Regions from separate parts of the Mixta hanseatica genome, predicted to be linked through region 1. Evidence: predicted binding sites of a transcription regulator. Region 1 holds the regulator's gene; each other region holds the start of a gene.

Region 1 (3,283 bases):
TTGTTGAATATGGCGAAAGCGGCCGCGGCCAGTCGCGTAAATATCTGCATACCTATGACGAAGCGGTGCCGTGGAATCAGGTGCCCGGCACCTTTACGCCGTGGCAGCCGCTGCCGGAACCCACGGATATCCTGTTTTATGAAGGGTTGCACGGCGGCGTCGTCACGCCACAGCATAACGTGGCGGAAAAGGTGGATTTGCTGGTTGGCGTGGTGCCTATCGTCAATCTGGAGTGGATTCAAAAACTGGTACGCGATACCAGCGAACGCGGCCACTCACGCGAAGCGGTAATGGATTCGGTGGTGCGCTCAATGGAAGATTATATTAACTACATCACGCCGCAATTTTCCCGCACCCATCTCAACTTTCAGCGCGTGCCCACCGTGGACACGTCGAATCCCTTTGCCGCGCGCGCGATCCCCTCGCTGGATGAAAGCTTTGTAGTAATCCATTTCCGCGGCCTGGAAGATATTGATTTCCCCTATCTTCTGGCGATGCTGCAGGGTTCGTTTATTTCACATATCAATACGTTGGTGGTGCCCGGCGGGAAAATGGGGCTGGCAATGGAATTGATTATGCTGCCGTTAGTGAAACGCCTGATTGAAGGCAAAAAAATCGAATAATCTGCCTATTCTCTGTCTTCAGATAAGTAAGCGAATTGCCTGCCTGGGCTTTCAACAGCTAAACGGCAATTGTCCGATTCAGCACAAGCTGAAGCGAGACAACAGGAGACAGTAAGATAAAGCTGTGCTACAAACAAAGCTGTAATATTTTCGTTCGATGAAACGAGAACGGGACGACTGCACGCCCTTAAGCCTCGCAGTTGCCTGCATAATTTCCAGCAGGAAACGCTTGAAGATTTCAACGCCTGACAGGGAAAACTGCCCCCTGTATTTAGGGCACGATTACAACAGAGGATAATAGCGAATGGTTCTCGGCAAACCGCAAACAGACCCTACACTCGAATGGTTCCTGTCACATTGCCATATTCACAAATATCCATCAAAAAGCACGTTGATTCATCAGGGTGAAAAGGCCGAGACGCTCTATTACATCGTAAAAGGTGCGGTTGCGGTACTGATCAAGGATGAAGAAGGCAAAGAGATGATCCTTTCCTATCTTAACCAGGGTGATTTCATTGGCGAGCTTGGCCTGTTTGAAGAAGGCCAGGAACGTAGTGCATGGGTACGAGCGAAAACCGCCTGTGAAGTAGCCGAAATTTCGTACAAAAAATTCCGTCAGCTGATTCAGGTGAATCCTGACATTTTGATGCGTCTCTCTTCACAGATGGCGCGTCGCCTACAGGTAACTTCAGAGAAAGTAGGCAATTTAGCTTTCCTTGACGTTACCGGCCGCATTGCCCAAACGCTGCTTAACCTTGCCAAACAGCCGGATGCGATGACGCACCCGGACGGGATGCAAATCAAGATTACCCGTCAGGAGATCGGCCAGATCGTTGGCTGCTCACGCGAGACGGTAGGTCGTATTCTGAAAATGCTGGAAGATCAAAATCTGATCTCCGCGCACGGTAAAACGATTGTCGTTTACGGCACCCGTTAAGCTACGCTGAAGACACGGCGTGATGCCTGGCATCACGCCGTGTCTATTTTGGTGATGTAGTATGTGGCGGAGAATTATTTACCATCCCGAAGTGAACTACGCGCTGCGTCAAACGCTGGTGCTCTGTTTACCGGTAGCCTTTGGCTGGTTGCTGGGCGATTTACAAAAAGGGCTACTCTTCTCGCTGGTTCCCGCCTGCTGCAATATTGCCGGTCTGGATACGCCGCATCGGCGTTTCTTTAAGCGCCTTATCGTTGGCGGTGCGCTGTTTGCTTTTAGCAGTTTCCTGCTTCAATGGCTATCGTTACAGCAGGTGCCGCTACCCGTTACGCTGTTCGCCATGGCGTTAGTACTGGGCGTGACCGGGGAAATCGGTCCGCTTCATGCCCGCCTGCTGCCCGCTTCATTGATTGCCGCCATTTTTACCCTCGGTCTGGTGGGCAATATGCCCATCTGGGGACCGCCGCTGCTCTATATCGGCGGCACCTTCTGGTATGGGCTGTTTAACTGGTTCTGGTTCCGGCTGTGGAAAGAGCAGCCTATGCGCGAAACGCTCAGCCTGCTGTACCACGAACTGGCGGATTACTGCGAAGCGAAATATACCCTGCTAACGCAGCTTACCGATCCGGAAAAAGCGCTGCCGCCGCTGCTGGCGCGTCAGCAAAAAGCCGTCGATCTGATTAATACCTGTTATCAGCAAATGCATATGCTGGCCGCCAACCGCGATCACAGCCATCGCCATCTGATGCGTGCGTTTCAGGTCGCGCTCGATCTGCAGGAGCATATCGCTGTCAGCCTGCATCAGCCGCAGGAAGTACAAAAGCTGGTAGAGCAAAGCCATGCGGAAGCGGTGATCCGCTGGAATGCACAAACTATTGCCGCACGGCTGCGCGAACTGGCGGACGACCTGCTTTATCATCGGCTGCCGTCACGTTTCACAATGGAAAAGCCGCTGCTGGGTCTGGAAAAAATTGCGCGTCAGCATCCGGAAAATCCGGTCGGCCACTTCTGTTATTACCATTTCAGCCGCATCGCCCGTGTGCTGCGTACTCAACGTCCGCTCTATCGACGCGACCTGATGGCCGATCGCCAGCGTCAGCTGCCGCTGCTTCCCGCCCTGCGCAGCTATCTGTCACTGAAATCCTCTGCCCTGCGTACCGCGGCACGCTTTGCGGTGATGCTGGTGTTCGGCAGCGTGCTGGCGCTAACCTTTAACGTGCCGAAGCCGTGGTGGATTTTAATGACGATTATGTTTGTCAGCCAGAACGGCTACAGCGCCACGCGCGTGCGTATCCAACACCGAGCGCTCGGTACGCTGGCCGGGTTGATTATTGCCGCGGCAGCGCTGCACTTTGCGGTGCCGGAGTCATTAGTGCTGGTGATCATGTTGGCGATTACTCTGGTCAGCTATCTGTTTATCCGTAAATATTATGGCTGGGCGACCATCGGTTTTACCCTTACCGGCGTCTATTCACTGCAGCTGCTGTCGCTGAACGGCGCGCATTTTCTGCTGCCGCGCCTGATGGATACGCTGATGGGGTGTTGCATCGCTTTTGGCGGCATGGTCTGGCTATGGCCGCAATGGCAAAGCGGGCTATTGCGGCAGAATGCGCATGATGCACTGGAAGCCTATCAGGAAGCGTTACAAATGCTGCTGGGAAATGAGGCGTCGCCGCAGAAGCTGGCCTGGCAGCGGGTACGGGTGAATCAGGCGCACAACGCG
Region 2 (3,283 bases), 1.7 Mb from region 1:
CATAATGGCGCGCGCGCCAAAGGCGGTAGCGGCGATAAAGCCGCCAAACAGAACAGGCGCATCGGTACCCAGATTAAGATCGGTAATCACGCCTTTCAGGCGCTGGTTGGCGAACGGCGTACGGCGGCCGTTAAACCAGTCCAGCACGACAGGCAGGTGATCCAGCTGCGGATTTGCTACCCAGGCAGCGGTTAACTGACGCAGCAGATCCTGCGACAGCGCCTCAAGCTGCGGCTTTAACTCAGGGTGCTGACGCGCCGCCTGCTGCAGCGGCCAGTTCAGCAGACGGCTGAACCAGGCGTACATATCGCCAAAGGCAGACTGTCCCGCCTCCAGCCCGATTGCGCCCGGGGTAACGCTGCCGTCAACCTGGCCGCAAATGCCTTCAATCGCGCGGTTGCCGACGCGTTCGCTGTCGGCGATAAGAATGTCGCAGGTGGAGGTGCCGATCACTTTAACCAGGGTGTAAGGCTGGGCGCCGGCGCCTACTGCGCCCATATGGCAGTCAAACGCGCCGCCGGAAAGCACCACGGAGGTGGAGAGCCCAAGGCGCTGCGCCCATTCCGGCGTCAGGGTGCCGACCGGCTTCTCAGCGGTAAAGGTGTCGGTAAACAGCGGGTAGTCCAGCTGCTGGGTTAATAGCGGATCGAGCGCGTCGAAAAACGCCGCCTGCGGCAGGCCGTCCCACTGAGGATGCCACAAAGATTTATGGCCGGCTGCGCAGCGTCCGCGGCGGATGGCCGCCGGCGCGGTAGTGCCGCTCAGCAGCGCTGGCACCCAGTCGCACAGCTCTATCCAGGAAACTGCGGCATCGCGTACGGCGGCATCAGCGCGGGAGACATGCAGAATCTTGGCCCAGAACCATTCAGAAGAGTAAACGCCGCCGATATAGCGTGAGTAATCTTCAAACTGGCCGCTGCGGCAGAGCTGGTTAATCTCTTCCGCCTCTTCAATCGCGGTGTGATCTTTCCACAGCACAAACATTGCGTTGGGGTTATCCGCAAATTCAGGGCGCAGCGCCAGCACGTTGCCGTCACGGTCAATCGGCGCCGGCGTCGAGCCGGTCGAGTCCACGCCGATGCCGACCACGGCGGCGCGCTGCTCGTTGCTCAGGCGCGCCACCACGCCGCAAATCGCTTTCTCCAGCGCTTCAATATAATCCAGCGGATGATGACGGAACTGGCTGACCTGCGGCACGCTGTACTGACCGGCCATCCAGCGCGTATAGGGCGCCACCTCTTTTTGTAGTTCTTCGCCGCTTTGGCAGTCTACCGCCAGGGCGCGAACCGAATCGCTGCCAAAGTCCAGACCAATCGTTATGGCACCAGCACGCATTCGGGCTCTCCTGTTAATGAACAATCGCAGGCTCTAACACTAAAAAGCGCGGCGGTTTTCGGTTAGCCCTTGCCAGCTGGATATATGTATTTTTCTGTCATCGTCAGGGGTTATGTGAAGCCGATCAAAAGTTAACGCCCGGTTAAAATTGCTGAATATATGGATTAACTTGCCATAGTTTTGCTATGTGATACCGCTCTACATTTCATGATGCATTTCCCGCTAAAACTAGCCCAGCGTTTGTTCAGGTAACGCACAGCTTGAGCGCTAATTACCTGATTTACCGTTTGCAAAACGTTTTTAATCCGATTGGTATCGTTTACACCGTTTCGTTGCGCACAACGAAAAAATTACACTGCGCCGGAGAACACCATGCACAAATTCACTAAAGCGTTAGCCGCCATTGGTCTGGCTGCCGTTATGTCACAATCCGCTATCGCCGAGACGATGAAACTGGGCTTCCTGGTTAAACAGCCGGAAGAGCCCTGGTTTCAGACGGAATGGAAGTTCGCTGATAAAGCGGGCAAAGATCTGGGCTTTGACGTGATTAAGATTGCAGTGCCTGACGGAGAAAAAACCCTGAACGCCATCGACAGCCTGGCGGCCAGCGGCGCGAAAGGCTTTGTCATCTGTACGCCGGATCCCAAGTTGGGTTCGGCGATTATGGCTAAAGCACGTAGCTACGATCTGAAAGTGATTGCGGTGGACGATCAGTTTGTGACCGCCAAAGGCAAGCCGATGGAAAGTGTGCCGCTGGTGATGATGGCCGCCACCAAAATCGGCGAGCGTCAGGGGCAGGAGCTGTATAAAGAGATGCAGAAGCGCGGCTGGGATGTGAAAACCTCCGCGGTGATGGCGATTACGGCTAACGAACTGGATACCGCGCGACGCCGCACCTCCGGCTCTATCGATGCGCTGAAGGCGGCCGGTTTCCCGGAAAAACAGATCTATCAGGTGCCGACCAAATCTAACGATATCCCCGGCGCGTTTGATGCTGCTAACTCGCTGCTGGTGCAGCATCCGGAAGTGAAAAACTGGCTGATCGTCGGCATGAACGATAACACCGTGCTGGGCGGCGTGCGCGCCACCGAAGGCCAGGGCTTCAAGGCGGCTAACGTGGTCGGTATCGGCATCAACGGCGTAGACGCCATCAGTGAGCTTTCTAAAGGTCAGGCGACCGGCTTCTACGGGTCGCTGCTGCCCAGCCCGGATGTGCATGGCTACAAAAGTATCCAGATGTTGCATGACTGGGTAACTAACAATAATGAGCCGCAGAAGTTCACCGAGGTCACGGACGTGGTGTTAATCACCCGCGATAACTTCAAAGCGGAGCTGGCGAAAAAAGGGCTGATGTAAGCGTGTCAGCACCAGCGGGCGGCGAATGTCGCCCATTTAGCTGGCGCTTACTCTTCAGCCAGGCAGATGGTCATCATCCTGCGCCGCTTAACCGGCGCTCACAATGAACAGGCAAAGCGGAGACACCATGAACACTGATTCAGCCTTTCTGTCGTTTCATGGCATCAGTAAAACTTTTCCCGGCGTGAAGGCGCTGCAGGATATCAGCTTCAGCTGTCGCGCAGGCGAAGTGCACGCGCTGATGGGAGAAAACGGCGCCGGGAAATCGACGCTGCTGAAAATTCTTAGCGGTAGCTATCAGCCCAGCGGTGGCGCCATTCAGATTCAGGGCAGCCCGGTGAATTTTAACCATACCACCGACGCGCTGAACGCCGGCGTAGCCATTATCTACCAGGAGCTGCACCTGGTGCCGGAAATGAGCATTGCGGAAAATATCTATCTGGGCCAGCTGCCGCAGCGCGGCGGGCTGGTGAACCGTAAGCTGCTGCGCTATGAAGCGGGGCTGCAGCTAAAAAATCTGGGGATGGATATCGATCCTGATACCCCGTTGAAATATCTGTCGCTTGGGCAGTGGCAGATGGTGGAGATCGCC
Region 3 (3,283 bases), 140 kb from region 1:
CGCTGGTGGTCATTCTGGCAGGGATTCGTGCTGCATCCGATATTATCGTTCCTTTTTTGTTAGCCATCTTTCTGGCGATCATTCTCAACCCGCTGGTCAATATGCTAATGCGTCGCGGTCTGCGCCGCAGCTGGGCGATTACGCTGGTGATGGTGGTGGTGCTGATGGTTATTCTGATGCTGGTCGCCATGCTGGCCAGCTCGGTCAATGAGTTCTCGCTGGTTTATCCGCAAATACGCGCCATTCTTGAGCAAAAGCTGACGGTGATTCAGCACTATGCCGGGCGACTAAACATCCCTGTCTCTACCCGCGCGCTGGCGGAACAGCTTGATCCGAACGCAATTATGAATGTCGCCACCATGGTGCTGACGCAGTTTTCCGGAGCGATGAGTAACTTTGTGCTGCTGATCATGACGGTGATTTTCATGCTGTTTGAAGTACGCCATCTGCCTTATAAGCTGCGCAACGCGCTGATTAATCCGCAGATCCGCATCGCCGGCCTGCATAAGGCGCTGAAAGGAGTGACCCACTATCTGGCATTAAAAACGCTGATCAGCCTGATTACCGGCATTGCCGTCTGGATCAGCCTGTTGTTGCTGGATGTCAAGTTCGCCCTGTTCTGGGGCGTGGTCGCGTTTGTGCTGAACTTTATTCCCAATATCGGGCCAATAATTGCCGGCGTGCCGCCTTTTATTCAGGCGCTGGTGCTAAACGATTTTTATGATGCGCTGCTGGTCGCCGCCCTGTTCAGCGCCATTCATATGGTATTCGGCAATATGCTGGAGCCGCGCGTAATGGGGCGCGGCCTCGGCTTGTCCACGCTGGTGGTGTTTCTGTCGTTGATCTTTTGGGGCTGGCTACTCGGCCCGGTAGGGATGCTGCTGTCGGTGCCGCTGACCAGCGTGTGTAAAATTCTGATGGAAACCACGCCGGGCGGCAGCAAGCTGGCTATTTTATTAGGCAACGGCCGTCCGCCGGTGAAGCGTTAACCATCGGATATCAGGCGGAGGTATCAAACAGATGATCGTAAACGCGCTGCAAATGCAGCGCCATGCTGTCGCGGGCAAGCTGCGGATTCTGCTGCGCGATGGCATTGGCGATCAGCTGATGGTCATGGTTCAACGCCTGAGGAAAATCCCGATCCGCAAAGTGGCTCTCCAGCCGCACAAAGCGCTGGCTTTTACGCCGGTTCCACAGCTGCTCCATCATCTCCCGTAACAGGTCATTGCCGGTCATTTCGCTGATCAGTAGATGAAAGCGCTTATCATGACGCAAAAACTCGTCGTCATTTACCTGATGCTGCGCCAGTTGATGAGCAACCTCCAGCAACTCCTGCCGCTGTTGCGCCGTACCGTGACGCGCCGCCAGTTCGGCGGTCATCGCCTCAAAAGCCTGACGCGCTTTAATCAGATCGCGCAGGCTAAAGGTATCCACCGGCTCAGTCGGTTTGCCCGGCAGCGGATTCGCCACCTGTACGCCGTTGCCGCTGCGGATCTCTACCCAGCCAGTCACCTCCAGCGCAATTAGTGCTTCACGTACTGACGAACGGCTGACGTTGAGTTGCCTGGCCAGTTCACGCTCCGGCGGCAGCAACGTGCCCGGCGCAAACTCGCCGCGGGCGATCGCAGCGCTTATCAGGCTGGAAATTTGTCGATAGAGCCGCTCGGTTTTGATGGCGGGTAGTGTCATAACAATTCTCTCTATCCGGTTAAGGCTGCTGTAAACACGATTTCACGAGGCGTTATTGTTACAGCCAACGCCCTGGTTTATCGGGTACAACGCCTGATAATGGGACAATCATCACTCTTTCAGGCAAAAAACTCCCCTATTCTGGCCCAGCGGCCGGACCAATGGCCCTTTACATTAATCGGCTGGCCGCTGCGTTGGGTCGCCGCTTCGAGATAAATCGACTACAGGAGAGCTTATGGAACACACCTGGCGCTGGTATGGCCCTAACGACCCCGTCTCGCTGGATGATGCCAGGCAGGCTGGCGCGACCGGTATCGTTACCGCTCTGCATCATATTCCGAACGGTGAAATCTGGACAACAGATGAGATCAAGGCGCGGCAGGCACAGCTGGCGGAAAAAGGGCTTTACTGGTCGGTGGTGGAAAGCGTTCCGGTACATGAAGCGATTAAAACCCAACGCGGTGACTGGCAGCGTTATATCGCTAACTATCAGCAGTCGCTGCGTAACCTCGCCGCCTGTGGCATTGATACCGTCTGCTATAACTTTATGCCGGTGCTGGACTGGACGCGCACCGATCTCGGCTGGCTGTTGCCCAACGGCGCACGCGCGCTGCGCTTCGATGCCGTCGCTTTCGCTGCGTTTGAATTGCATATTCTAAAGCGTCCCGGCGCCCAGCAAACCTACAGCGCAGACGAGCAGCGTCAGGCGGCCGATTATTATGCCGCCATGACGCCAGAGGCGATCGCCACGCTGACGCGCAACATTATCGCCGGCCTGCCCGGCGCGGAAGAAGGCTATACGCTGGAGCAGTTTCAGGCGCAGCTGTCGCAGTATGACGGCATTGATAAGGCGCGCCTGCGCGAACATATGGCCACGTTCCTGCGCGCTATCGTGCCGGTGGCGGAAGAAGTAGGCATTATGCTGGCGGTGCATCCGGACGATCCGCCGCGTCCTATTCTGGGTCTGCCACGTATTGTCTCTACTCAGGAGGATATGCAGTGGCTTACCGAGACGGTCAGCAGCCTGCATAATGGCTTTACTTTCTGTACCGGCTCTTACGGCGTACGCGCCGATAACGATCTGGTACAGATGGCGAAAACCTATGCCGACCGTATCCATTTTATCCATCTGCGCGCCACGCAGCGGGAAGAAAACCCCAACAGTTTTCATGAAGCCGCGCATCTGACAGGCGACGTAGATATGGTCGGCGTAATAAAGGTGATCCTGGAAGAGGAGCAGCGCCGCCGCCGTGCCGGCGCCGCACGCGCGATACCTATGCGTCCCGATCATGGTCATCAGATGCTGGACGATCTGCATAAACAGACTAACCCCGGCTATTCCGCCATTGGCCGCCTGAAAGGGCTGGCTGAGCTACGCGGCGTTGAGCTGGCGCTAAAACAGTGCTTTTTCGCTGATTAACCTCGATCGTCTTTCCTCTTCTGGTTAACGCTCACTTAAAGCGCCGGTCTCCGGCGCTTTTTTATGTCTTTCCCTTTTTAGTCCTGCCGATAGCGGAAAAAAGGCGTCTTTACTGCCAGGCTTTAAATAAGCTTAAGTGACAGCAGAGTCTGCTGTTTGTGCGGTTAATGATTA

What was found. The regulator CRP, encoded in region 1, controls carbon source genes, mostly activating them, when cyclic AMP is high. The targets are predictions, from matches to a motif close to ATGTGANNNNNNTCACAT.
Region 2: a site for CRP is predicted at 1,448-1,465, ahead of K6958_RS10195 (arabinose ABC transporter substrate-binding protein). Genes of this name have one in related genera too.
Region 3: a site for CRP is predicted at 1,789-1,806, ahead of uxuA (mannonate dehydratase). Genes of this name have one in related genera too.

Annotation. Positions count from the first base shown of each region.
Region 1 covers NZ_CP082904.1:406,082-409,364, reverse strand. Annotated here, with positions in the region: gene K6958_RS01825 (phosphoribulokinase) at 1-623, shown strand, start outside; gene crp (cAMP-activated global transcriptional regulator CRP) at 928-1,560, shown strand; gene K6958_RS01815 (YccS/YhfK family putative transporter) at 1,622-3,283, shown strand, end outside.
Region 2 covers NZ_CP082904.1:2,095,868-2,099,150, forward strand. Annotated here, with positions in the region: gene K6958_RS10190 (ribulokinase) at 1-1,335, opposite strand, end outside; gene K6958_RS10195 (arabinose ABC transporter substrate-binding protein) at 1,708-2,691, shown strand; gene araG (L-arabinose ABC transporter ATP-binding protein AraG) at 2,819-3,283, shown strand, end outside.
Region 3 covers NZ_CP082904.1:265,054-268,336, reverse strand. Annotated here, with positions in the region: gene K6958_RS01190 (AI-2E family transporter) at 1-989, shown strand, start outside; gene K6958_RS01185 (FadR/GntR family transcriptional regulator) at 1,000-1,689, opposite strand; gene uxuA (mannonate dehydratase) at 1,925-3,109, shown strand.